Regions from separate parts of the Erwinia sp. CGal63 genome, predicted to be linked through region 3. Evidence: predicted binding sites of a transcription regulator. Region 3 holds the regulator's gene; each other region holds the start of a gene.
The links. The regulator CRP, encoded in region 3, controls carbon source genes, mostly activating them, when cyclic AMP is high. The targets are predictions, from matches to a motif close to ATGTGANNNNNNTCACAT.

Region 1: cdd (cytidine deaminase) is a predicted target of CRP. The motif match lies at 3,797-3,814, and genes of this name have one in related genera.
Region 2: MKZ79_RS16205 (PTS mannitol transporter subunit IICBA) is a predicted target of CRP. The motif match lies at 5,742-5,759, and genes of this name have one in related genera.

What each region holds. Positions count from the first base shown of each region.
Region 1 covers NZ_JAKUMN010000001.1:245,067-253,068, forward strand. Annotated here, with positions in the region: gene MKZ79_RS01000 (SDR family NAD(P)-dependent oxidoreductase) at 1-20, opposite strand, end outside; gene sanA (outer membrane permeability protein SanA) at 117-854, opposite strand; gene MKZ79_RS01010 (NAD-dependent malic enzyme) at 1,032-2,729, opposite strand; gene cdd (cytidine deaminase) at 2,860-3,741, opposite strand; gene MKZ79_RS01020 (CidB/LrgB family autolysis modulator) at 3,868-4,560, opposite strand; gene MKZ79_RS01025 (CidA/LrgA family protein) at 4,553-4,939, opposite strand; gene metG (methionine--tRNA ligase) at 5,080-7,113, opposite strand; gene apbC (iron-sulfur cluster carrier protein ApbC) at 7,276-8,002, shown strand, end outside.
Region 2 covers NZ_JAKUMN010000005.1:215,528-223,529, reverse strand. Annotated here, with positions in the region: gene MKZ79_RS16225 (autotransporter outer membrane beta-barrel domain-containing protein) at 1-1,258, shown strand, start outside; gene MKZ79_RS16220 (YibL family ribosome-associated protein) at 1,296-1,658, opposite strand; gene MKZ79_RS16215 (MltR family transcriptional regulator) at 1,729-2,268, opposite strand; gene mtlD (mannitol-1-phosphate 5-dehydrogenase) at 2,331-3,479, opposite strand; gene MKZ79_RS16205 (PTS mannitol transporter subunit IICBA) at 3,573-5,504, opposite strand; gene MKZ79_RS16200 (DUF3053 domain-containing protein) at 5,878-6,588, opposite strand; gene MKZ79_RS16195 (hypothetical protein) at 6,930-8,002, shown strand, end outside.
Region 3 covers NZ_JAKUMN010000008.1:46,440-54,441, reverse strand. Annotated here, with positions in the region: gene tsgA (MFS transporter TsgA) at 1-680, opposite strand, end outside; gene ppiA (peptidylprolyl isomerase A) at 947-1,519, shown strand; gene MKZ79_RS19395 (putative adenosine monophosphate-protein transferase Fic) at 1,594-2,154, shown strand; gene MKZ79_RS19390 (aminodeoxychorismate synthase component II) at 2,188-2,763, shown strand; gene argD (bifunctional acetylornithine/succinyldiaminopimelate transaminase) at 2,849-4,066, shown strand; gene MKZ79_RS19380 (YccS/YhfK family putative transporter) at 4,146-6,224, opposite strand; gene crp (cAMP-activated global transcriptional regulator CRP) at 6,283-6,915, opposite strand; gene MKZ79_RS19370 (phosphoribulokinase) at 7,306-8,002, opposite strand, start outside.

The DNA of each region.
Region 1 (8,002 bases), on a different contig from region 3:
TCTTTCAAATTCAGATCCATTTGTCTCTCCTGTTAACATTTGATGAGTAATGCGAGAGACAGACTGACAGAAGAGCGTGGCAGGTTTATAACAATCAGTGCGTTACTGCGGCTGTTTTAGGTCTGCGGACGAGCGTCCGCTTTGGTTTTCTGTTCCAGTTCCAGCAGCTGTTCTGGCGTGACCGCCGGGTAGCTCTGCGCATCTTCCGGAATCTCATGCCTGGCCGGGATCGGCACCAGCGGCCCTAAAAAACGCGGCTCGCGCTTCATCACATAGAGATCGGCCAGCGCGCCCAGCCGCGCCGCGACTTCCCGGACGCGAATGTTCAGCATATTTTTGGGCGATGGCACCGCGTAGCACTGCGCCTGAATGCCCATATGCAGCGCGATAAAGAGCGCGCGCTCGCAGTGGAAACGCTGGGTAATGATAATAAAGTCGTTGGTATCAAACACTTTGCGGGTGCGCACAATAGAGTCCAGCGTGCGGAATCCAGCGTAGTCCAGCACGATATCGGCAGGCGCCACGCCGGCGGCAATCAGATCGCGGCGCATGGTCATCGGCTCATTGTAGCTTTGCTGCGCGTTATCGCCGCTCAGCAGCAGATAGTTGACCTTGCCGCTGTTATAGGCGTTAAGCGCGCCCTGCATACGATAAAGGTAATACTGATTAATGACGCCGGTGCGGTAATATTTCGCTGTACCCAGCACCACGCCGACCTGACGATGGGGCAGAGATTTGAGATTATCGTAGACGTAAGGCGCAGTTTTAACGCTTATCCAGCGATCCAGGCCGAGCGCGACTATTACCATCAGGATAATGAGGGTAACCAGGCCGTAGATCGCGCGTTTTATCATGCCGTACGCTACTCAGAATTAAGCAAAAAAGGTGGCTCAAGGCTACTGTACCCGACGAGGTGAAGCAAGCGGCAGCGTAACGGGCGGTCGCTTTTTGCACAATACAGAGAGGCAGAGGTAGGGGCGGCGTTGCGCAGGACAAAAGAACCGGGCGCGCGTTGCGCCCGGCCGCAATCATCAGATAGAGGTACGACGATAGTTACGGTATTGCGGCAGCCAGAAATTGGCGGCAATCGCTCGCGACAGCACATCTTCTGAGGTCACTACCGCCACGCCCGCCAGCTGCGCCGCTTTGCCGACCGCCATCGCAATCACTTTCGACACGCCCTGGATATCCTTCACTTCCGGCAATACCGGGCCTTTACCGTCGTTCACCAGCGGCGAACAGTCGGCCAACGCACGGCTGGCGGCCATCAGCATACTGTCGGTCACGCGCGTGGCGCCAGAGGCGATAACGCCCAAGCCGATACCGGGGAAGATATAGGAGTTGTTGCACTGGGCGATCGGGTAAGTTTCCCCTTTCCAGCTCACCGGCGCAAACGGACTGCCGGTCGCTACCAGCGCCGCGCCATCCGTCCACTCCATAATATCCTGCGGCGTCGCTTCCACGCGTGAAGTTGGGTTAGAAAGCGGCATCACGATAGGGCGCGCGCAGTGTTTATGCATCTCGCGGATAATCTCTTCGCTGAACAGGCCCGGCTGGCCGGAAACGCCGATCAGAATATCCGGGTGCGCGTTACGCACTACGTCCAGCAGCGACAGCGAGTCGGCATCGGCGTCCCAGCTCGCCAGATTCTCGCTCTTCTGCACCAGCTTGCTCTGGAAACCGAGCAGGTTAGGCTGTCGGTCGGTCAGCAGGCCGAAGCGGTCCACCATAAAGACGCGGGCGCGGGCTTCTTCGTCGCTCAGGCCTTCGGACTTCATCTGCGCGATAATCTGTTCGGCGATGCCGCAGCCTGCTGAGCCAGCGCCGAGGAAGACCACTTTCTGCTCGCTCATTTTGCTGCCTGCCGCGCGGCTGGCGGCGATCAGCGTGCCCAGCGTAACGGCGGCGGTGCCCTGAATGTCATCGTTGAAGCAGCAGACTTCGTCGCGATAGCGCTCCAGCAGCGGCATAGCGTTTTTCTGGGCGAAGTCTTCAAACTGCAGCAGCACGTTCGGCCAGCGGCTTTTCACCGCCTGGATAAACTCGTTGACGAAGTTGTCATACTCTTCGCCGGTAATGCGCGGATGGCGCCAGCCCATATAGAGCGGATCGTTAAGCAGCTGCTGATTGTTGGTGCCGACATCCAGCACCACCGGCAGCGTATAGGCCGGGCTGATGCCGCCGCAGGCGGTATAGAGCGACAGCTTGCCGATAGGAATACCCATGCCGCCAATGCCCTGATCGCCCAGGCCGAGGATGCGCTCGCCGTCGGTGACCACGATCACCTTCACATTCTGCTTGGTGGCGTTTTGCAGCATATCTTCGATATTGGCGCGATTTGGATAGGAGATAAACAGCCCGCGCGCGCGACGGTAGATTTCAGAAAAGTGCTCGCAGGCCGCGCCGACGGTCGGCGTATAGATAATCGGCATCATCTCTTCGAGATGGTTGTCCAGCAGGCGATAGAACAGCGTCTCGTTGGTATCCTGGATATTGCGCAGGTAAACGTGCTTGTCGTTGGCGTTTTTGAAGTCCTGAAACTGGCGCCAGGCGCGCTGGGCCTGCTCTTCAATGGTTTCCACCGTCTCAGGCAGCAGCCCGTTGAGATTAAAATCGTTGCGCTCTTCCACCGAGAAGGCGCTGCCTTTATTCAGCAGGGGAAACTCCAGCAGAATAGGGCCAGCGTAGGGAATATAAAGAGGGCGTTTACTTTCGTAGTCGAGTTCCATGTAAAATACTCACTGGGATCTAATGTTGTGGCCCAATCCTAAAATAATTCATCTGAAAGTACAGCATTTGTTAACAGCTGATAACAAAAGCGGGCGCTTTGCCGCAACTCAGAGGCTGCGGCCGTTGCGCTCAGCGTAGAGGAATGGTCTGCAGCGTGTCGCAGCCGAGAGCCTGTAAGGTCGCGGCGGTGGCCTGCCGTTGGATAAGACGGGCGTCGGGCGCCTCCGCCAGCACGGCACGCTGAATTTGCAGAACGTCATAGCCCGCGAGATTCAGCAGGATCAGCGCGGCCTGCAGCGGCGGCAGGCTGGGGTTGAAAGCGGCGTTTTCGGCATAGCTGCCGGCGAAGATGGCGCCGTCGGCCATCTGCAGCGCTACGCCGCTCAGCGCCTGCGAGTAGGGCGCATGACTGCGGTTGGCGGCCGCCAGCGCGGCGCGACAAAGCTCGTCCCCTTTGAGCGGTAAACCGTGATCGACTTCATCCAGCAGTAGCTTCTCAATCGCCAGATCGCGCGGGCCGAAGGCGTCGGGCAGATAATCGCCCAGCGTCGCCGGTTCGCGGCCCGGCAGGTTGATACGCAGCGCGGTGCCGCTGTTCAGCTCATTCATAAACTGGCGGCAGTGGCCGCAGGGCGTGTAGTTGACGGTAATCGCCTCCAGCCCTTGTTCGCCGCGCAGCCAGGCATGTGTCACCGCGCTTTGTTCCGCATGAACGGTTTGCTGCATCGTCGCGCCGGAGAACTCCATGTTGGCGCCAAACCAGAGATGCCCGCTTTTTCCCAGCGCCAGCGCGCCGACGTTAAAGCCGGAGAGCGGCGTCACGGCGCAGGCTGCGGCCAGCGGCAGCAGGGCGAAGGTCAGCTCGCGATTCTCCAGCCCGGTTTGCGTTCTGATGAGCTGCATCTGTTCAGGGGTAAAAAACGAGGGAAAGGTATCGGTCAATAAAGGCTGCAGCGCCGCCTGCAGCGGCGAAGGCAAAGCGGCGAAAGCCGCATGAAAACGTGATTGCATAGGGGCTTCTCTTGCATAGTTGGCCGCTTATTCTGGCGGGCAGCCACCGGGATGTATGTGATTATAATCACATAGATTATGCAATTTATGAAAGAGAACCACAAAATGCGCGACGCATCGCAAGTTTTACTGCCATAAACGCAGCAGCAGCGGAAAGAGAAACGGCGCCAGCAGTGAGGTGATAATGCCGCAGAGCACCAGCGCCAGCGAACTCCAGGCGCCTTCCTGGTAATCTACCTCCGAGCTGCGTGCCGTACCCAGCGCATGGGAAGCGTTGCCGATCGCCAGGCCGCGCGAGGATTTGCTGCGGATCTTAAAGAGATTGAGCACCATATGGCCGAAAACCGCGCCGAGCACGCCCGCGATCAGCACGCAAATAGCGCTGATGGCGGGAATGCCGCCCAGCGTGGCGGAAACGGCCATCGCGATCGGCGTAGTCACCGACTTGGGCATAATGGTCGCCGCTATCTGCGGCGTGGCGCCCATCCATAAAGCGATAGCTGTGCCGGAGATCATTGCCGTCATGCTGCCGATAAAGCAGACGCCGATAATCGACTTCCAGCGCGCGCGGATTTGATGCAGCTGCTCATACAGCGGCAGCGCCAGCGCCACTACGGCCGGCTGCAGCAGCTGGTTGAGGATAGCGCTGCCCTGAAAGTAGCGGGCGTAAGGCATCTGAAGCAGCAGCAGCAGCGGAATAATCGCCGCCACGGAGATCAATAGCGGGTTGAACAGCGTCAGTTTCACCTTCGTCGCCAGCCAGCGAGCGCAGAAAAACACCAGCAGGGTCAGCGGTAGCGACCACCAGATATCACTCATCCGCGCCTCCTTTTGCCTTGCCGAGCAGCTTATCGGCAACCACTCCTACGGTCAGCAGCACAATAAAGGTACTCACCACGCAGGAGATCACAATGGGGCCGAACTGCGCGCTGAGCAGCTCCGTATAGCCCATTACGCCGACGCTGATCGGCACGAACAGCAGCGCCATATAACGGATCAGCAGCATACTGCCAGGGCGCACCCAGTCGGGCGGCACCAGCTGAAAAGCCAGCAGGAAAAACAGGATCAGCATACCGATAATACTGCCCGGAATGGTGACAGGCAGCAGTGCCGCCAGCGCGTTGCCGGCATAGAGACAGAGACAGATAATCAGAAAGGCGCGCAGATAGCGCCAGATGGCCAGCAGTGCGGTACGCATGATTAGCTCCGGTTTTTCAACGCATTAATCATACGATCAACGGAATAAATGTGCCAGAGATCCCATTTTCGGATGGCGGGCGCCTGCGTTGGCCGAAAAGCGAATAAAAAAACGGGCGAATCGCTTCGCCCGTTGCTCTCTTATTTGACCTGCATCCCTGGCTGAGCGCCGCTGTCTGGCGAAAGCAGGAAGATCTCTTTACCGCCGGGGCCAGCAGCCATCACCATGCCTTCCGAAATGCCGAAGCGCATTTTACGCGGCGCCAGGTTGGCGACCATCAGCGTCAGACGACCGACCAGCACTGCCGGATCCGGATAGGCGCTGCGAATACCAGAGAAGATATTGCGCGTTTCGCCGCCGATATCCAGCGTCAGGCGCAGCAGCTTGTCAGAGCCTTCCACAAATTCGGCGTTCTGGATCAGCGCGATACGCATATCCACCTTAGCGAAATCATTGAAGTCGATGGTTTCGGCAATCGGCGCATCCGCCAGCGGGCCGGTCAGCGCAGGCTTGTTCGCCGCGGCCGCGTCCTCTTTCGAAGCCTCGATCAGCGCGTTGACCTTGTCCATTTCCACACGGCTGTAAAGCGCCTTAAAGGCGGAGAGAGTGTGATCCAGCAGCGGCTGCTCAATGGCGTCCCAGCTCAGCTCCTGATTCAGGAAGGCTTCGGCGCGCTCGCTTAAGGAAGGCAGCACCGGTTTCAGCCAGGTCATCAGCACGCGGAACATATTGATGCCCATTGAACAGATCGCCTGCAGGTCGGCATCGCGGCCTTCCTGCTTCGCCACGACCCACGGCGCCTGCTCGTCGACATAGCGGTTCGCCACGTCGGCCATCGCCATAATTTCACGTACCGCGCGACCAAACTCGCGGCTCTGCCAGGCTTCGGCAATGCTGGCGGACGCGTCGACAAAAGATTGATACAGCGCCGGATCGGCCAGCTCCGCCGACAGTTTGCCGTCGAAACGCTTGTTGATAAAACCGGCGTTGCGCGAGGCCAGGTTGACCACTTTGTTAACGATATCGGCGTTTACGCGCTGCACGAAATCTTCCAGATTAAGATCGATATCATCAATGCGCGAGGAGAGCTTGGCGGCATAGTAGTAACGCAGGCTGTCCGCGTCCAGGTGCTGCAGCCAGGTGCTGGCCTTGATAAAGGTGCCGCGCGATTTGGACATCTTGGCGCCGTTTACCGTCACATAGCCATGCACAAACAGGTTATTAGGCTTACGGAAGTTGCTGCCTTCCAGCATCGCTGGCCAGAACAGGCTGTGGAAGTAGACGATATCTTTGCCGATAAAGTGATAGAGCTCGGCGTCGGAATCTTTTTTCCAGAAAGCGTCGAAATCGATGTCGCCGCGCTTGTCGCACAGGTTTTTGAACGAGCCCATATAGCCGATCGGCGCATCCAGCCAGACGTAGAAATATTTGCCCGGCGCGCCCGGAATTTCAAAGCCGAAGTAGGGCGCGTCGCGGGAGATATCCCACTGCTGCAGGCCCGACTCGAACCACTCCTGCATTTTGTTGGCGACCTGCTCCTGCAGCGCGCCGGAACGGGTCCAGGCCTGCAGCATCGCGCTGAACTCCGGCAGATCGAAGAAGAAGTGCTCGGAATCGCGCAGCACCGGCGTCGCGCCGGACACCACGGATTTCGGATCGATCAGTTCGGTCGGGCTGTAGGTCGCGCTGCACACTTCGCAGTTATCGCCGTACTGATCCGGCGATTTGCATTTCGGGCAGGTACCTTTCACAAAGCGATCCGGCAGGAACATGCCTTTTTCCGGATCGTACAGCTGTGAAATGGTGCGGTTTTTGATAAAACCGTTCTCTTTCAGACGGGTATAGATCAGCTCGGACAGCTCGCGGTTCTCGTCGCTGTGCGTCGAGTGGTAGTTGTCGTAGCTGATGTTAAAACCGGCAAAGTCGGCCTGATGCTCCTGACTCATTTCGGCAATCATCTGCTCGGGCGCGATACCCATCTGCTGAGCTTTCAGCATAATCGGCGTACCGTGCGCGTCGTCGGCGCAGATGAAGTAAACCTCGTTGCCGCGCATTCGCTGGTAACGGACCCAAATATCCGCCTGGATATGCTCGAGCATGTGGCCGAGATGAATAGAACCGTTGGCGTAAGGGAGTGCGCACGTTACCAATATTTTCTTCGCGACTTGAGTCATAGTGAGACTTGCTATACCTGTTTAAAATAAGGGATTCCGATGTTACCCGAAAGGCCCGGCCTGCGTAAACAGCGCCGGGACGACCGCACTGTTTTTTGCCGCCTGCCGCTCGCCGCTATATCTGATATGCTCTGACTAACGTCATAAGAAAAAGGAGCCGGGATGATGCAACAGTCCCAACACTCGCCGGAAGCGCTGCGCGCGATGGTGATGGGCGTTTTAACCACGTTTGAACATCCAACGCTGCAGCGCAACCTGACCGCGCTGAAGGCGCTTCGCCACTGCGCCATGCTGGACGAGACGCTACATATTGAGCTGCAGATGCCTTTCCCCTGGCAGAGCGGCTTCGAGGCGCTGAAGGAGAGCGCCAGCGCCGAGCTGCTGCGGCTGACCGGCGCCGCCGCTATCAGCTGGAAGCTGAGCCTGGATATCGCCACCCTGAAAAGGGTGAAAAACCAGCCTGGCGTAAAAGGCGTGAAAAATCTTATCGCCGTCAGCTCCGGCAAGGGCGGCGTCGGCAAATCCAGTACGGCGGTAAACCTGGCGCTGGCATTAATCGCCGAAGGCGCGAAGGTCGGCCTGCTGGATGCGGATATCTATGGCCCGTCGATTCCCGATATGCTCGGCACGCAGAACGAGCGGCCTACGTCGCCGGACGGTACCCATATGGCGCCGATTATGGCGCACGGACTGGCCACTAACTCAATCGGCTACCTGGTGACCGACGATAACGCGATGGTGTGGCGCGGGCCGATGGCCAGTAAAGCGCTGATGCAGCTGCTTAACGAAACGCTCTGGCCGGATCTTGATTACCTGATCCTCGATATGCCGCCGGGCACGGGCGATATTCAGCTGACGCTGGCGCAGAATGTGCCAGTAACCGGCGCGA
Region 2 (8,002 bases), on a different contig from region 3:
GGGTAATTTCGAACTTTACGTCAGCGATAGCGGCGCCAGCCCGGCCAGCGACAAAGCACTGCAGGTCATCCAGACAGGCGGCGGCGAGGCGAGGTTTATCCTGGCGAACAGCGGCCACGTTGTGGATCTGGGAACTTACCAATATTACCTGGTGGCTGACGGCAAGGGCGGCTGGCTGCTGGCGCCGCGACCGGCCGAAGAACAGGACGTCGAGCCTTCTCCGGCGGAAGGAGAAGAGCAGGGCATTGAGCCGTCCCCGACGGAAGAGGCGGACATCCCCGACGACAATCAGCCGGATACGGATGCCGGAACAGAGACGCCGCCGGAAACTGCTAAGGACTATGCTATCTCGCCTGCCACTTCAGCTGTGCTGTCTGTAGCGACTGTCGATCCGCTGTTGTTCCGTCAGGAACTGGAAACGCTCGGCGAGCATTTAACTGCTGTCGACTCCTCCGTACACGATTACAGCTTCTGGGGCATGACAAATACTGGTCGGCTGAACGTCAGCGATAAGGCGGGCGCGGACTATCGTCTGCGGCTGAACTCGCTGACAATCGGCGCCGATCGCGCCTGGCGCGGCGAAAGCAGCCTGGCGCTACAGGGGCTGTTTTTCAGCTATGGCCGCAGCGATATGCGTTTTCGCGGTAGGGGGATCGGCAAAGCGGATATCGATAGCTGGTCTGGCGGCCTTTACGGTAGCTGGCGGCATGACGCGGGTTACTGGCTGGACGGCACGCTTAAACTGAATCGTTTTACGCATGAGATACGCGCCCGGATGTCCGGCGGCGGCGCGGCTGAGGGCCGCTATAACAGCGCCGGCGTCGGCGCCAGCGCGAAAGCCGGGAAGGATTTTGCCGTAGCGGCGGCCAGGATCACGCCGTGGCTTGCCGTTACCGGTTTTAACGGCAAAAGCAGCGAGTTATCGTTGAATAACGGTATGCGGGCGCGGATCGGCTCGCAGCGATCGCTGACGGCTGCGGCAGGCGTCAGGGTTGAAACGCTGGCGCGGATGGGTCCGATCGGACTCTATCCCTGGGCGGATATCAGCGTGGAAAGGGAAACGGTGCGCAGCAATCGCGTAAGGGTAAACGACGATGCGTTCCGCAACGATTTGAGTGGCAGCCGCGGCGTTTATCGCGTGGGCCTGCGGGCGGAGCCGTCGCCAACCTTCTCTGTGCATATGGGCGCCGGCTATATGCAAGGGCAACACGTAGCGTCGCCCTGGAACGTAACGGCAGGATTTAACTGGCGTTTTTAAGCCGGCGTGAACGGGCGCAAACGCGCCCGCTTATTCCTTAAAAGGCGGTTTTGGCGAAGCCTGTCACTTCTTTCAGGCCCATCTCACGGCCCAGCGCGGTCATGGGATGCACCACAATCAGGCCGCGCACGCTTTTCTTCAGCGCGCCCATATTAGCCTGCTCTTTTTTGGTGATAGCGCGATTAAAGGGCAGCTGCTTCAGCTTCTGCGCCTCTTTACTCAGCTTCTGCTCGCGTACGCCGCGCAGGCGCTCCAGCTCGACGACCAGCTTCTCTTTTTCTTTCAGCAGTTCGCCCAGCTTTTCCGCCTCGCCAGATTCCAGCAGCTGCGGCTCTTTACGCGTCAGGGCGTCCAGCTTGTCGCTAAGCGTTTTAATTTCTGTCTGGATTTGTTCTTTCATCATTATTAACCGTTGTGTGATTCATGAGGGCAAGGATACACGAAAGCGCCGGCAAGAGCAGGAAGCGCGGCTACTTTTTAAAAGCCTGGCGGGTACCGATAGGGGCGATCAGTCCGGTCAGCGACAGCACCAGCGTCGAGCGCACCACCTGCTGGTAGCGCTGCTGCAGCATGGCGTTCAGTGCGGCATCGTCGCTGCTGAAGTCGGGGCGCGGAGGCAGCGAGTCGACGCAGTGCAGCTCGCCGAAAGGGCCGAGCAGTTCGTCATCGGTGAAACGGTAGTCGACGCCTTCGTCGTTCAGCGCCTCGCGCAGCGCCAGCAGGAGTTCGGCGTCTTCATATTCGTTGCGGCCGATCACGCCCAGGCCATAGACCAGCTTCAGCCTGACCGAGAGTTCGCCCAGCGGTCCGTTGCCGAGCAGCAGCGGCTCCACCGCATATTTTACGGCGTAGTCATCCTTGCGGAACACCTGCACCACCAGCAAATCGACCGCTTCGCCCAGCAGCTCGACGGCCGCAGCGAAAAAGCTTCTGGCCGTACGCCCGGCGTTCAGGCGCTCCAGCACCCGATTTTCAAAAGCCTGGGGTTGTTCCATAAAAGCCTGCATCATTTATCCGTAACATCCTGGTCAGAAAAGGCCAACCGGGCCGAACGCGGCGGCCCGGCTGGCCGTTACGCCATGTCGTGCCAGGCCGCGACGACCGCTTTCACCACTTCGCTCTCCGCTTCAAGGCCGGAAACCTGCGCCAGCGTCGCCTGCACGCCCAGACGATCGATCAGATCGGCCAGCTCCTGCGCCTGCGGGTCCTGATCGCTGCGGTAGTGCAGCGCGGCGGCGATACCTTTCACCAGGTTAGCGTGCGGCAGCTGATACTCCAGCGTGCCCAGCGTCGGCTTGATCAGGCGATCGCCCGCGCTCAGCTTGCGCAGCGGCTGGCGACCTACACGCTCCACATCATCCTGCAGATAAGGGTTTTCAAAACGACCCAGAATTTTTTGAATATAGGCCGCATGTTTCTCCGCCTCGAAGCCGTAGCGCTTGATCAGCACCGCGCCGCTCTCTTCCATCGCGCCTTTTACGATCGCGCGCACTTTCTCATCCAGAATGGCGTCGCGGATCGTCGCGTGGCCCGCAAGCTGGCCAAGATAGGCGGTAATCGCGTGGCCGGTATTCAGCGTGAACAGCTTGCGCTCGACAAAAGCCATCAGGTTATCGGTCAGCTCCATGCCGGGAATGGCTGGCGGCTCGCCTTTAAACTGGGTCTGGTCGACGATCCATTCGCTGAAGGTTTCTACCGTCACTTCCAGCGGATCGGTGGTGCCGGCGGCGGATGGCGGCACGATGCGGTCTACGGCGGAGTCGACAAAGCCGACGTTCGCTTCCACCCAGGCGTGATGCTGCTCAGGTAAGGCTTTCAGCACGTGGCCTTTCAGCTGGCTGGTGCCGCGCACCATGTTTTCGCAGGCGATGATATTCAGCGGGCGCTCGTTGCCGCTTTCCTGACGGCGTACCAGCCCTTTGGCGATGCCGCCCGCGATACGCTCCAGAATTTGTGGGCCGACTGCCGTAGTGAGCAAGTCCACTTCCGCAATCAGCGGGATAATGTCGTCGCTGGCGCTGTTGACCGCGTTCACGCCCTTAACGGTTTCTACCTGCGCCTGTTCACCGACAACATGCACCGGATATTCGTGACGAGCGTTCAGCGCGTCCAGTACCGTCTGGTTAACGTCGGCGAAAGTGAGCTGTACGCCAGCGTCCGCCAGCAGCTTGCCGATAAAACCGCGGCCGATATTACCGGCGCCAAAGTGAAGAGCTTTCATAATTTTTCCCATATTGATGAAAGGCCGGACACGCCCGACCCGAAAAGAGAGCCGGGCATGCCCGGCCCTGGGGTAATTTGTAGTCTGAGACGCTTACGCTGGCTGTTTGCCTGACAGCAGATCCAGAACTTCCTGCACGTCGTTGGTGGTGGCGAGACGAGCGATAGTGCTGTCGTCATCCAGCGCGTTGGTCAGGCTGGTAATCACCTGAATATGCTCGTTATTGCGAGCCGCGATGCCGATGACCAGCTTAGCGATATCCTCTTCATCTTCGCCAAAGCGCACGCCCTGCGGATACTGACAGAATACGATACCCGTTTTCAGCACGCGATCTTTCGCTTCGATGGTGCCATGCGGCACGGCGATGGATTCGCCCAGATAGGTTGGCGTCAGCTTCTCGCGATCCAGCATCGCCTGCACATATTCTGGCTCGACATAGCCGCCTTTCACCAGCTGCTCGCCTGCGAAGCGGATCGCCTGCTCTTTATCCGTAGCGTGATTGCCGAGGAAGATATTGCTCGCGCCCAGTTTAAAGAGATGCTGCTGGCCGTCGTCATAGCTGTCGCTCAGCGCGGCGGTAACTTTTTCACGATGGCCTTCGCTGCGGTTCGCCTGCACCAGACGCGCCGTCAGGTCGGTGTAAAGGCCGCTGTCCAGGAAGTTGGTCAGCGAAATATGCTGCGCGTGTGGCGCCTGGCGGATCGCGCGCTCGGTGAGATCGCGATGGGTAATGACCAGATCCACATCGCCCGGCAGGTTATTGATGGCGGTATTGGTCACGGAGATATTGCTCAGACCCGCGTCGTTAACCTTTTTACGCAGCACGCCTGCGCCCATGGCGCTGGAGCCCATGCCCGCGTCGCAGGCCACGATGATTTTACGCACGTGGCTCAGATCGCCGTTGATGCCGTCGGTTGCAGAAGCGGTAGAGACGGTCTGGCCTTTGGACTGCGCTTTCATCTCGTTAACGCGACGCGCTGCCGCTTCGATATCGTCATCTTCTTTCACCTTGCTGGTTTTCAGCAGGACGGCGGAAACCACGAAGGAAACGGCGAAAGCAGCGACGATAGCGGCGATATTCGCGAAGTAGGCGCCTTTTGGCGTCATCGCCAGCACCGCCAGAATAGAGCCTGGCGAAGCCGGAGAAACCAGGCCGCCGTTCAGCAGCGTCAGCGTAAAGACGCCGGTCATGCCGCCCAGAATCACGGCGATAATCAGGCGCGGATTCATCAGCACATACGGGAAGTAGATTTCGTGAATACCGCCCAGGAAGTGGATGATCGCCGCGCCGCCTGCAGACTGTTTGGCGTTGCCGCGGCCAAAGAACATATAGGCCATCAGCACGCCCATACCAGGACCTGGGTTCGCCTCAATCAGGAAGAAGATAGATTTACCGGCTTCGCTGGCCTGCTGGATGCCCAGCGGCGAAAAGATACCGTGGTTGATGGCGTTGTTCAGGAACAGGATCTTCGCCGGCTCGACGAAAATAGAGGTCAGCGGCAGCAGATTGGTCTGCACCATCAGGTTGACGCCTGCGGCGAGAATATGCGACAGACCTTCCACCAGCGGGCCGATAGCCAGGAAAGCCAGAATCGCCAGCAGCATACCGATGATACCGGCGGAGAAGTTGTTGACCAGCATCTCGAAGCCGCTTTTGATTTTACCGTCAACGACCTGGTCGAACTTTTTAATCGCCCAGCCGCCCAGCGGCCCGACAATCATCGAGCCGAGGAACATCGGCATATCCGCGCCGACGATCACGCCCATAGTAGTAATCGCGCCAACCACGCCGCCGCGATCGCCGCCGACCAGACGACCGCCGGTATAGCCGATCAGCAACGGCAGCAGATAGGTGATCATCGGGCCGACCAGCTTGGCCATGGTTTCATTCGGCAGCCAGCCGGTAGGAATAAACAGCGCCGTGATAATACCCCAGGCGATAAACGCGCCGATGTTTGGCATTACCATGTTGCTCAGAAAGCGACCAAAGTTTTGCACTTTAATCTTGATATCTGATGAGGACATACAAGCACACCCCTTATTGGTACGCGCCGACAAGAGAGCGCGCTGAATTTTGTTTAAAACATTGCCCTGTGCAGGCGGACTCTAGCACGCGTTTTTGACGCTGCGTAGTCAGGGTACGAAGTGTGATCGAAATCACCGGATGAAGCGGTAATCGGGGGCTTGTTTAGTGATATGGGTCACGTAAAGGAGAGAAAATCGCCGGAATCTGTCTGATAATTAATCGGGTGGCAGGGTTGTATGTGATTGATATCACACTTTTATCGGCGGACTTTATGCTTAATACGTGATGTAGTTCACAAATTATTTTTAGCGGCGGGCGTTATCGTCTGCTGGCGAAACGGGTCGCAAAGCGCGCGACCCGAATCGAGAGAACTTACTGACTCTGCAGCGCGTTTTGCGCCTGGCCGAGCGCCTGAGCGTTGGCGGAGATATTGCTCATCAGCGTGTTGTACTGCGTAGCCTGCTGCTGGCTGGGGAACTGCACGGTCTGACCGTTGAAAGTCACCTGCGATCCCTGCTGCTGCAGGAAGTCGCCCGTTTGTACCGCGTCCTGACTCAGCTTCTGCAGAGCGGGCAGCAGAGGCAGCAGCGTGGTGGCCGGCTGCGTGACGACCTTGTTATAGAGGTTGTCATACACCGTTTTCAGCTCCGCTGGCTGCTTCAGCCCTGCTTTGCTGCTGTCGGCCTGGGTTTTCGCCGTCTGGATCTGCTGCGCCAGCACGTCCAGCGAACCGCTGGCCTGACGAAGAGACTCGCGGCGGGTCAGGTAGTCCTGCGGCGTGCGGATAGCGGAAAGCTCATCCACCACCGGCTTCAGGCCGCTGTCGATCGCGCGGTTAACCTGTTGGGTAAAGCCGTAAACAATCGCGTAGTCGCTGGCGTAATTGCCGAAGCGCTGTTTCTGATCCTCACTGAGCGCGGGCAGATGTTCGCCGCTGCGCATCGCCGTATTTTGCAGAAAATCGATAAAGGCTTTGCGCTGATCCGCTTCTTTATCGCCGCAGCCCGCCAGCTGAAAAACCAGCAGCAGTGCGATAAAAGGCGCCAGCAGGCGCGTCCAGCCGCGAAGGGTTCCTGTCGTCATCGGAAGTAACTCCTGTAATAAAAGGCTTACAAGCAAAAGGGCGACCTGTGTCGCCCCTGAAGAATAGTTCGCCTGGTGAGAATACGGCAAACTGTTGCCGAACCGTGAATAAATTTTATCAGGCCAGCTGCGGCTAACGATCTCCGTCGGTATATGACATATTTATGAATCGCATCACAAAACCATAAGTTTATCTTCTGACGATGAAACTTCACACGGGGAACTTTCACTCAGGGTTATCGTTGTGCGATGGGAAGCGGTGGTACTCATTTCACAAGGTTATAGCGTGCTGACGCCCGGCGTCGGCTTATTCGCAGCAGATAATCTATGGAGTGAGTAACATGGTCAATCACGTAGGCGGTCATGGGCGTCCTGTCGCCCCCGATCTTAATCAGAACGCAATGCAGCTGCAGCAGCGCGGCGCACAGGCGGCAAACGCTACGGCGGGCGTGGACGGCGCTGGCGAGGGGCGGCGACAGGAGATCGACCGCATCGCGCATCTGCTGGAGAACCATTTTCCGGGCGGAGCGGAAATCCGCAACCACCTGCATCAGAAAGCGACGGTGCTGTATGACGAAATCGGCCACGATGTCGATGATGTGAAAGCGACGCTCGCCAAAGCCGAAATGCTCGATCAGATTACCTCATTGCTCGAAGGCGGCGCTAACGCGCTTGGCTACGCGCTTTCCGGCGTGCCGGGAGATCTTATCGGTAAGGGGATCGCACAGCATCTGGGCCTGCAGCCAGGTACGCCAATGCACGATTTTGCCACGGGTATGGCGGGCGGCGTTACCGCAGTAGGGATGAAAGCGGTGCTGGAAAAAGTGCTCGATACCAGCCTGAAAGACACCAAATGGCTGCAGGCCGATGCGGAAAAGCTGGAGCCTTTTATGCAGGAAGTGATGAAAAAGCGGGACGGCGCCTTACACAAGATTGGTCAGGCGGGGATGGGCGGCCTGGGCTTTGATGCCCGTAACGTTATCACCGGCGGGCTTGCCGCCGGCACCCAGACGCTGCAAGAAAACGATCCGCGCAATCCGCCTGTGGGCATTCTTGCCGGCGCGGCAAAGCCGGGCTATATCGCCAATCAGTCCGTGGGTACCGTACTGACCGTGGCGGCAGGCTCCATGAGCGCCGTCGTACAGAATAAATACAATAAACTCCACGGCCCTGAATTCCTGTTTGGCCGCAGCGACTGGAAAGAGCGCTATAGCGCGCTGACCGATACTTCCGTTTCGGGTCAGCTGGTTAACGGGGCGAAAAACCGGGTCGCCACCGTGGCGAAAGATGCGGCGACTCTGCAGAAATGGGGAGCCGGTTTTGCCAACCTGCTCACCATCAATCAGCTGGCTGAAATGGTGGCGCTGGGCGCCGGACTTGGCGGCACCAATATCGCGAAGAGCGCCGCGCGCGA
Region 3 (8,002 bases):
ACCCAGCCGATAAAGCCAAGCTGGCCCAGGATGTAGCAGAGCGCGGCGATCGCCAGCAACAGCACGCCAATGCCCCATTTCTCTTTCTGCACCTGCTGCACGGCGGCTTTTTTGCCCAGCACCGGGAATTCAAAGCAGAGCGCCAGAACGAAGATCACTACGTAAATGACGCCGATACAGGCGTAAACCCAGTACCACGGCAGCGATTTCGCCAGCAGCGCGGCGGCGATAATCGGGAAAATCGTGCCCGCCATACTAAAGAACGAGTCGGTAAACAGCAGGCGCGAGCCGCGCTGACGACCTTCATAGAGATGCGTGATCAGAAAGGTGCCGATCGACATCGTGATGCCGCTGACTACGCCCAGCACAAACATACAAAGCGAGAAGACGCTGAGCGAGTGGCTGGTCATCAGGCCGAGCACGGAAAGCACCATCAGCACGAAGCCGAAAATCAGCTGGCGCTTCAGCGGCACGATTTCCATCAGCCAGGCGTTGAGAAACACGGCGGCCAGAATGCCGGCGTTAAGGAAGGTGAAGGTGTTGCTCATCTGCGCTACCGGCAGATGAAAATAGTCAGCGATATTCTCCAGCACCATACCGGTAACGATTACTACCGCGCCGGTAAGCGCATAGGAGAAAAAGCTGATCCAGGTTAGACCGATTCGATCGCGATTTGTCATAGTGATGGCCCGTGGAGTCAAGGATCGTGAGGCAGAACGCTCACGCTAAGCGCGGGCAGTTTAGCGGGATTCGTGATCTGCTTAAATAAATAATGAAACTTTTCACGTTCATTTCAGGAATTTCGTGATGAATATCACCGTTTTTTCGCCAGCGAAAGCGTTTGCGTGGCATGAAGACGAGTAAAAAAAGGTAAAACGCTGGCGCACGGGTAAGCGCCTCTTTACAATCAATTTTCGGCCTGTAGCCCTTAAGTAAGGAATCTTTCATGTTAAAACGTACTTTGACAGCGGTCGCCACCGTTTTCGCACTCTCCACGCTCTCCGCTTCCGCTCTGGCGGCACAGGGAGACACGCACGTGCTGCTGACCACCTCCGCTGGCAATATTGAGCTGGAACTCAATAATCAAAAGGCCCCGATTTCTACGAAGAACTTCGTTGATTACGTCAACAACGGTTTCTACAACAATACCGTGTTCCATCGCGTCATCCCTGGCTTTATGGTGCAGGGCGGCGGCTTCACCGCCGATATGCAGCAAAAGCCAACCAACGCGCCGATCAAGAACGAGGCGGATAACGGTCTGCTGAACAAGCGCGGCACCATAGCTATGGCTCGTACCGCCGATAAAGACAGCGCCACCAGCCAGTTCTTTATCAACGTGGCGGACAACGCTTTCCTGGATCATGGCCAACGCGACTTCGGCTACGCCGTTTTCGGCAAGGTGGTTAAAGGCCAGGAAATCGCGGATAAAATCGCCCAGGTACCGACCAAAAACGTCGGCCCTTATCAGAACGTCCCGGTGAAACCGGTAGTCATTCTCTCCGCGAAAGTCCTGCCTTAACGCTCCGAATGGGGGATTGCTGCTTATACTAAGCTAAGCGCTACGTGCCGCAATCACCCATTCAAGGAGATCTCATGTCCAGAAAGCTCACCGACAAGCAAAAAAACACGCTCTGGCAGCAGCGTCTGCCGGCCAACTTCCTGGCGAGCTTTTTACTGAACGGCTCTCTGCCCGAGCTGGGTACGCATAATCCCGGTTTACCGCACCTGCGCGCCATGCATCGCGCGCTTTTTCACGACGTGCTGGATGACGCGGGCGAGCTGCGCGAGGTCGATATCGCTATCGGCGATACGCCCTGCTGCCATTTTGAATATATTGAGAAAGAGGGCAACGCGCTGATGCAGGCGCTGGAAGAGGAGAACGGCCTGGCCGACCTGCCGTTGGATCGCATGGCGGAAAGGCTGGCCTGGTACTACTGCGAGCTGACCGTGCTGCATCCTTTCCTGCGTGGCAACGGTCGCGCCCAGCGCCTTTTCTTCGAGCAGCTGATTATCCATGCCGGCTGCGATATCCAGTGGAGCCGCATTGACGCCGAAAGCTGGCAGGCGGCGGTTAAGGCAAGCCTGGCGGGCGATTTATCGCTGCTGGAGGCTGCTTTCGGCAAAGTAATCAGCGAGCGGGAGGAAAACGCGTAGAATAGCGGCGTTTTCTTTTTTTTCGGAGCGTTCATGCTGCTGTTGATCGACAACTACGACTCTTTTACGTGGAATCTTTACCAATATTTCTGTGAAGCGGGCGCTGAGGTTCAGGTACGGCGCAACGATGAGCTGACGCTGGAGCAGATTAGCGCGCTGCGGCCTGAAAGGCTGGCGATCTCGCCTGGCCCCTGCACGCCGAACGAGGCCGGGATTTCGCTGGCGGCGATCCGCGAATTCGCCGGGAAAATCCCTGTTCTTGGCGTCTGCCTCGGGCATCAGGCGATAGCGCAGGCTTTTGGCGCTCGCGTCGTGCGGGCGCGTGAAGTAATGCACGGTAAAACCTCGCTGATTGAGCATAATGAGAGCGGCGTGTTCGCCGGGCTGAATAATCCGCTAAGGGTTACGCGCTATCACTCGTTGATTGTCGAAGCCGATTCGCTGCCGGCTGAGTTTGAAGTAACCGCCTGGTCGATGCGGGAAGGCCAGCGGGACGAGATCATGGGTCTGCGTCACCGCACGCTGCCGCTGGAAGGCGTGCAGTTTCATCCGGAAAGCATTCTCAGCGAGCAGGGACATCAGCTGCTGGAGAATTTTCTCAGGCAATAAATTCGTTTGCCTTCAAGTGATTTTTTATGCATATTTTGTGATTATAATTTCACGGCTACGTAACGTAAAAAAGAAGAGGTTGGCAATGGCAGCGGAAAAATTAGCGGTAACGCGCTCGACGTTTGACGAAGTGATTTTGCCTGTTTATGCACCAGCGCAGTTTGTGCCGGTCAAAGGAAAAGGCAGCCGCGTCTGGGATCAGCAGGGCAAAGAGTATATCGATTTTTCCGGCGGCATCGCCGTTACCGCGCTGGGACACTGCCACCCGGCGCTGGTGGAAGCGCTGAAAACCCAGGGCGAAACCCTGTGGCATACCAGCAACGTTTTCACCAACGAGCCCGCGCTGCGCCTTGCCAGCAAGCTGATTGCCGCCACCTTCGCTGAACGCGTGTTCTTTGCCAACTCCGGCGCGGAAGCCAACGAGGCGGCGTTTAAGCTGGCCCGTTACTATGCCACCAAACGTCATTCGCCGTTTAAAAGCAAAATCATCGCCTTTCATAACGCTTTCCACGGTCGGACGCTGTTTACCGTCTCCGTAGGCGGCCAGCCGAAATACTCTGACGGCTTCGGCCCGAAACCGGCCGATATCGTTCACGTGCCTTTTAACGACCTCAACGCGGTGAAAGCGGTTATCGACGATCACACCTGCGCTATTGTCGTGGAGCCGGTTCAGGGCGAAGGCGGCGTGATGCCCGCTACTCAGGAGTTTATGCAAGGGTTGCGCGAGCTGTGCGACAAACACCAGGCGCTGCTGGTGCTGGATGAGGTGCAGAGCGGCATGGGCCGCAGCGGCAAGCTTTTTGCGTATGAGCATTACGGCGTACGGCCCGATATCCTGACCTCGGCCAAAGCGCTGGGCGGCGGCTTCCCGGTCAGCGCCATGCTGACCAGCAACGAGATCGCCTCGGTCATGGCGCCAGGCGTCCACGGCACCACCTACGGCGGCAATCCGCTGGCGTGCGCGGTGGCGGAAGCAGCGTTAGATATCATCAATACGCCGGAAGTGCTTAACGGCGTGGAAGCGCGTCGCGAACAGTTTGTCGTCGCGCTGAAAGCGCTGGATGCGCAGCTGGATCTGTTCAGCGATATTCGCGGCAAAGGCCTGCTGATCGGCGCGGCGCTGAAGCCGCAACATGCGGGCAAAGCTCGCGATATTCTCAACGCCGCCGCGGCGGAAGGCGTGATGATCCTGAATGCCGGTACGGATGTCATCCGCTTCGTGCCGTCGCTGGTGATTGAGCCGACCGACATCGAAGAGGGCATGAGCCGCTTCGCCGCCGCCGTGAAAAAAGTGCTGGCTTAAGGTAAAAGCCGGAAGCCGCTCGCTTCCGGTTTTACTTCAGGGCCGCATCCCAACCCCTCTTACATCCTGAAAGGCGCACCTACGCCGATTTTCGCAGATGTCGCGACAGCCAGCGGCCATGATGAGGCCGGTTGCTCCAGGCCAGCGAAGAGATGGTGTGCATCACCGCCAGATGGCTCAGGATCCTTTTTACATGCCTTTCCAGGATCGTCGTGGCGCCGCGATGAAACTCTACCTGCGTATCCAGCACGTTGCTCTCTGAGCTTGGGCCGTCATACTCCAGCCGCTGCTGACAGCGCTGCAGCGCTATCTCGCACGCCTGCAGGTAGCGCTCGGCCAGCTGCGGCGTCAGCATGGTATGTTCGCGCGCCAGAATGGTCATGGCGTTGATATGCTCGACGATAAACTGGCTATGCGTAACCCACAGTTTCATATCCGCCAGATAGCTGGCATTGAAGCCTGGCTCCTGCATCGCCTGATTCAGCGAGTTGAACAGCGCGTTATGCGCCTGGTTGACGCGCATACGCTGCCAGGCGAGCTTTTGCGGATCCTGCTCGTCGCCCAGCAGCTTCTGCAGCGCTTCCTGATAGGTTTCCAGCGCGTCATGGGCATTTTGTCGCAGCAGGCCGCTTTGCCATTGCGGCCACAGCCAGACCATGCCGCCGAAAGCGATCAGGCAGCCCATCAGCGTATCCAGCAGGCGCGGCAGCAGGAAATCGGCGCCGTTCAGCGACAGCAGCTGCAGCGAATAAACCGCCGTGACGGTAAAGCCAATCGTCGCCAGCCCGTAGTATTTGCGGATTACCAGATAACCCGCCAGCGTCAGCGTCAGCATCACCAGCAGCACCGCCGATTCCGGCACCTGAAAACGCAGCGTGAGCGCGGCTATCACCAGACCGGCCAGGGTACCCAGCGCGCGGTGCTGGATGCGCACTCTGGTTGCGCTGTAGCCGTTCTGGCTGACGAACATCACCGTCATCAGAATCCAGTAAGGCTTGGGAAGATTAAAGAACAGCGCCAGCGAACTGGCGAAAGCGAGCATCACCGCAAAGCGACCTGCGGTACGCAGCGCGGCGGATTTCAGCGACAGATAGCTTTTGATAGCGGGCAGCAGCGGCAGGCGTTTTTGCCGATCCGCCATCAGATCGCGCTGATAGAGCGGACGCTGGGTGCGCAGCACGCGCGCGATGCGGCTGAAGTGCCAGGCGCAAAAGTTGCCGACCGGATTGGCGGGATGCTGGCGGGCAATTTTCTCCAGCGCCTGAAGCGGCTTCTCCATGCTGAATCGTTCAGGCAGGCGGTGATAAAGGATATCGTCCGCCAGCTCGCGCAGCCTGGCGGCGATGGTTTGCGCGTTCCAGCGGATCACCGCTTCGGCATGGCTCTGCTCCACCAGCTTCTGCACCTCTTCCGGCTGGTGCAGGCTAACGGCGATATGCTCCTGTAAATCCAGCGCCACCTGAAACGCGCGGGTCAGTCGTTTGTGATGATTATCGTTGCTCGCGGCGAGCATATGCATCTGCTGATAGCAGGTGTTGATCAAATCGACCGCTTTCTGCTGGCGCGCCAGCAGCGGCGGCAGCGCTTTTTCCGGATCGGCGAGCTGCGTCAGCAGGGTATATTTCGCTTCGCAGTAGTCGGCCAGCTCGCGATAGAGCAGGCTCAGCGTCTCCCGCATCGGCTGCTCTTTCCACAGCCAGAACCAGAACCAGTTAAACAGGCCGTACCAGACCGTGCCCAGAATATAGAGCGACGGCGGCTGCCAGATGGGCATGCGTCCGGCCAGGCTCAGCGTGAATATGCCGGCGATCAGCGCGCCGGGCAGCAGCCTGCCGTGCAGCGGACTGATTTCGCCAGTGACGCCCAGCAGCATGGCCATAGAGAAGAGGATAACGGGCAGCGGAACGGCGTAGTCGCCCAGATACTGCACCAGAAAGCTGCTGAAGGCGAAGAGGCCGCCGCCGATTAGCAGGCGTTTAAAGAAGCGTTTATGCGGCGTATCCAGACCGGCGATATTGCAGCAGGCCGGCACCAGCGAGAACAGCAGGCCGTTTTGCAGATTGCCCAGCAGCCAGCCGACGGCGACAGGCAGGCAAAGCACCAGCGTTTGCCGCAGGGCGTAATTGACTTCGGGATGATAGATGATTCGGCGCCACATCACTCTGTACCGGCTGAAAAGGCGCAACAGCATCGTTGCGCCATACAAACAGAGCGGCTTAGCGTGTGCCGTAGACCACGATGGTTTTGCCGTGCGCCGAGATCAGGTTCTGATCTTCCAGCATCTTCAGGATACGGCCAACGGTTTCGCGCGAGCAGCCGACGATCTGACCGATCTCCTGACGGGTGATTTTGATCTGCATCCCGTCCGGATGGGTCATGGCGTCCGGCTGTTTAGCCAGGTTCAACAGCGTTTGCGCGATGCGGCCCGTCACGTCAAGGAAAGCTAAATTGCCTACTTTCTCGGAGGTGACCTGCAGACGGCGCGCCATCTGCGAAGAGAGACGCATCAGGATTTCCGGGTTAACCTGAATCAGCTGGCGAAACTTCTTATAGGAAATTTCTGCCACTTCGCAGGCCGTTTTTGCGCGCACCCAGGCGCTGCGCTCCTGACCCTCTTCGAACAGGCCAAGCTCGCCGATAAAATCGCCCTGATTAAGGTAAGACAGGATCATCTCTTTGCCTTCTTCATCCTTGATCAGCACCGCTACCGCGCCTTTGACGATGTAGTAAAGGGTTTCCGCTTTCTCGCCCTGGTGGATCAGCGTGCTTTTGGATGGATACTTATGAATATGGCAATGTGACAGGAACCATTCAAGTGTCGGGTCTGTTTGCGGTTTGCCGAGAACCATTCGCTGTTATCCTCTGTTGTTATCTTGCCTAAATACAGGGGCAGAGTTCCCTGACAGGCGTTGAAATAGTCAAGCGCTTCCCATGCAGGAAAGTTATTCGGCTCTCTGTCGAGCGCCGGGCTCGTTATGTCGTCCCGTTTCGTCTGGTCTGTAGAGTACTGACGAAATACAGCCTTGTTTGTAGCACAGCTTTGCATGAGTGTCTTCTGTTGTCTCGCTTCAGCATAGCGGGAAATCTGCCGCGCTGCCGTTTTAGCGATCGAAGCTGACAGTCGCTTAACTGAATGAATTAGAGGAAGTTGTTAAACTTACCTCTACAGAACCGGCGGCGATCCCGGCCTTTTTTGGGAGAATCCTCAGCGTGCTGGCAGGCCGTGCACGGGCGGAAAGCTATTGTATCGCTTTGCCTTCCATCAGCCGCTTGACCAGCGGCCCCATAATCAGCTCCATCGCCAGCCCCATTTTGCCGCCCGGCACCACCAGCGTATTGATATGGGAGATAAAAGAGCCCTGCAGCATCGCCAGCAGATAGGGGAAGTCGATATTTTCCAGCGCCTGAAAATGGATCACCACAAAGCTTTCGTCGAGCGAAGGAATGCCGCGCGCGGCGAAAGGATTGGAGGTGTCCACGGTCGGCACGCGCTGAAAATTGATATGGGTTCGGGAAAACTGCGGCGTAATGAAGTTGATATAATCCTCCATTGAGCGCACTACGGAATCCATCACCGCCTCGCGCGAGTGGCCGCGTTCGCTGGTATCGCGGATCAGTTTCTGAATCCACTCCAGATTGACGATCGGCACCACGCCAACCAGCAGATCGACATGCTGCGACACATTATTTTGCGGCGTCACTACGCCGCCGTGCAGACCTTCGTAAAACAGCACGTCGGTCGGTTCCGGCAGCGGCTGCCACGGCGTAAAAGTGCCGGGCACCTGATTCCACGGTACCGCTTCGTCGTAGGTATGCAGGTATTTTCTGGACTGGCCGCTGCCGCTGCGGCCATATTCCGCGAAAGTTTGCTCCAGCAGCGAAAAGTCGTTGGCTTCGGGGCCGAAGTAGCTGATATGACGGCCCATATCGCGCGCT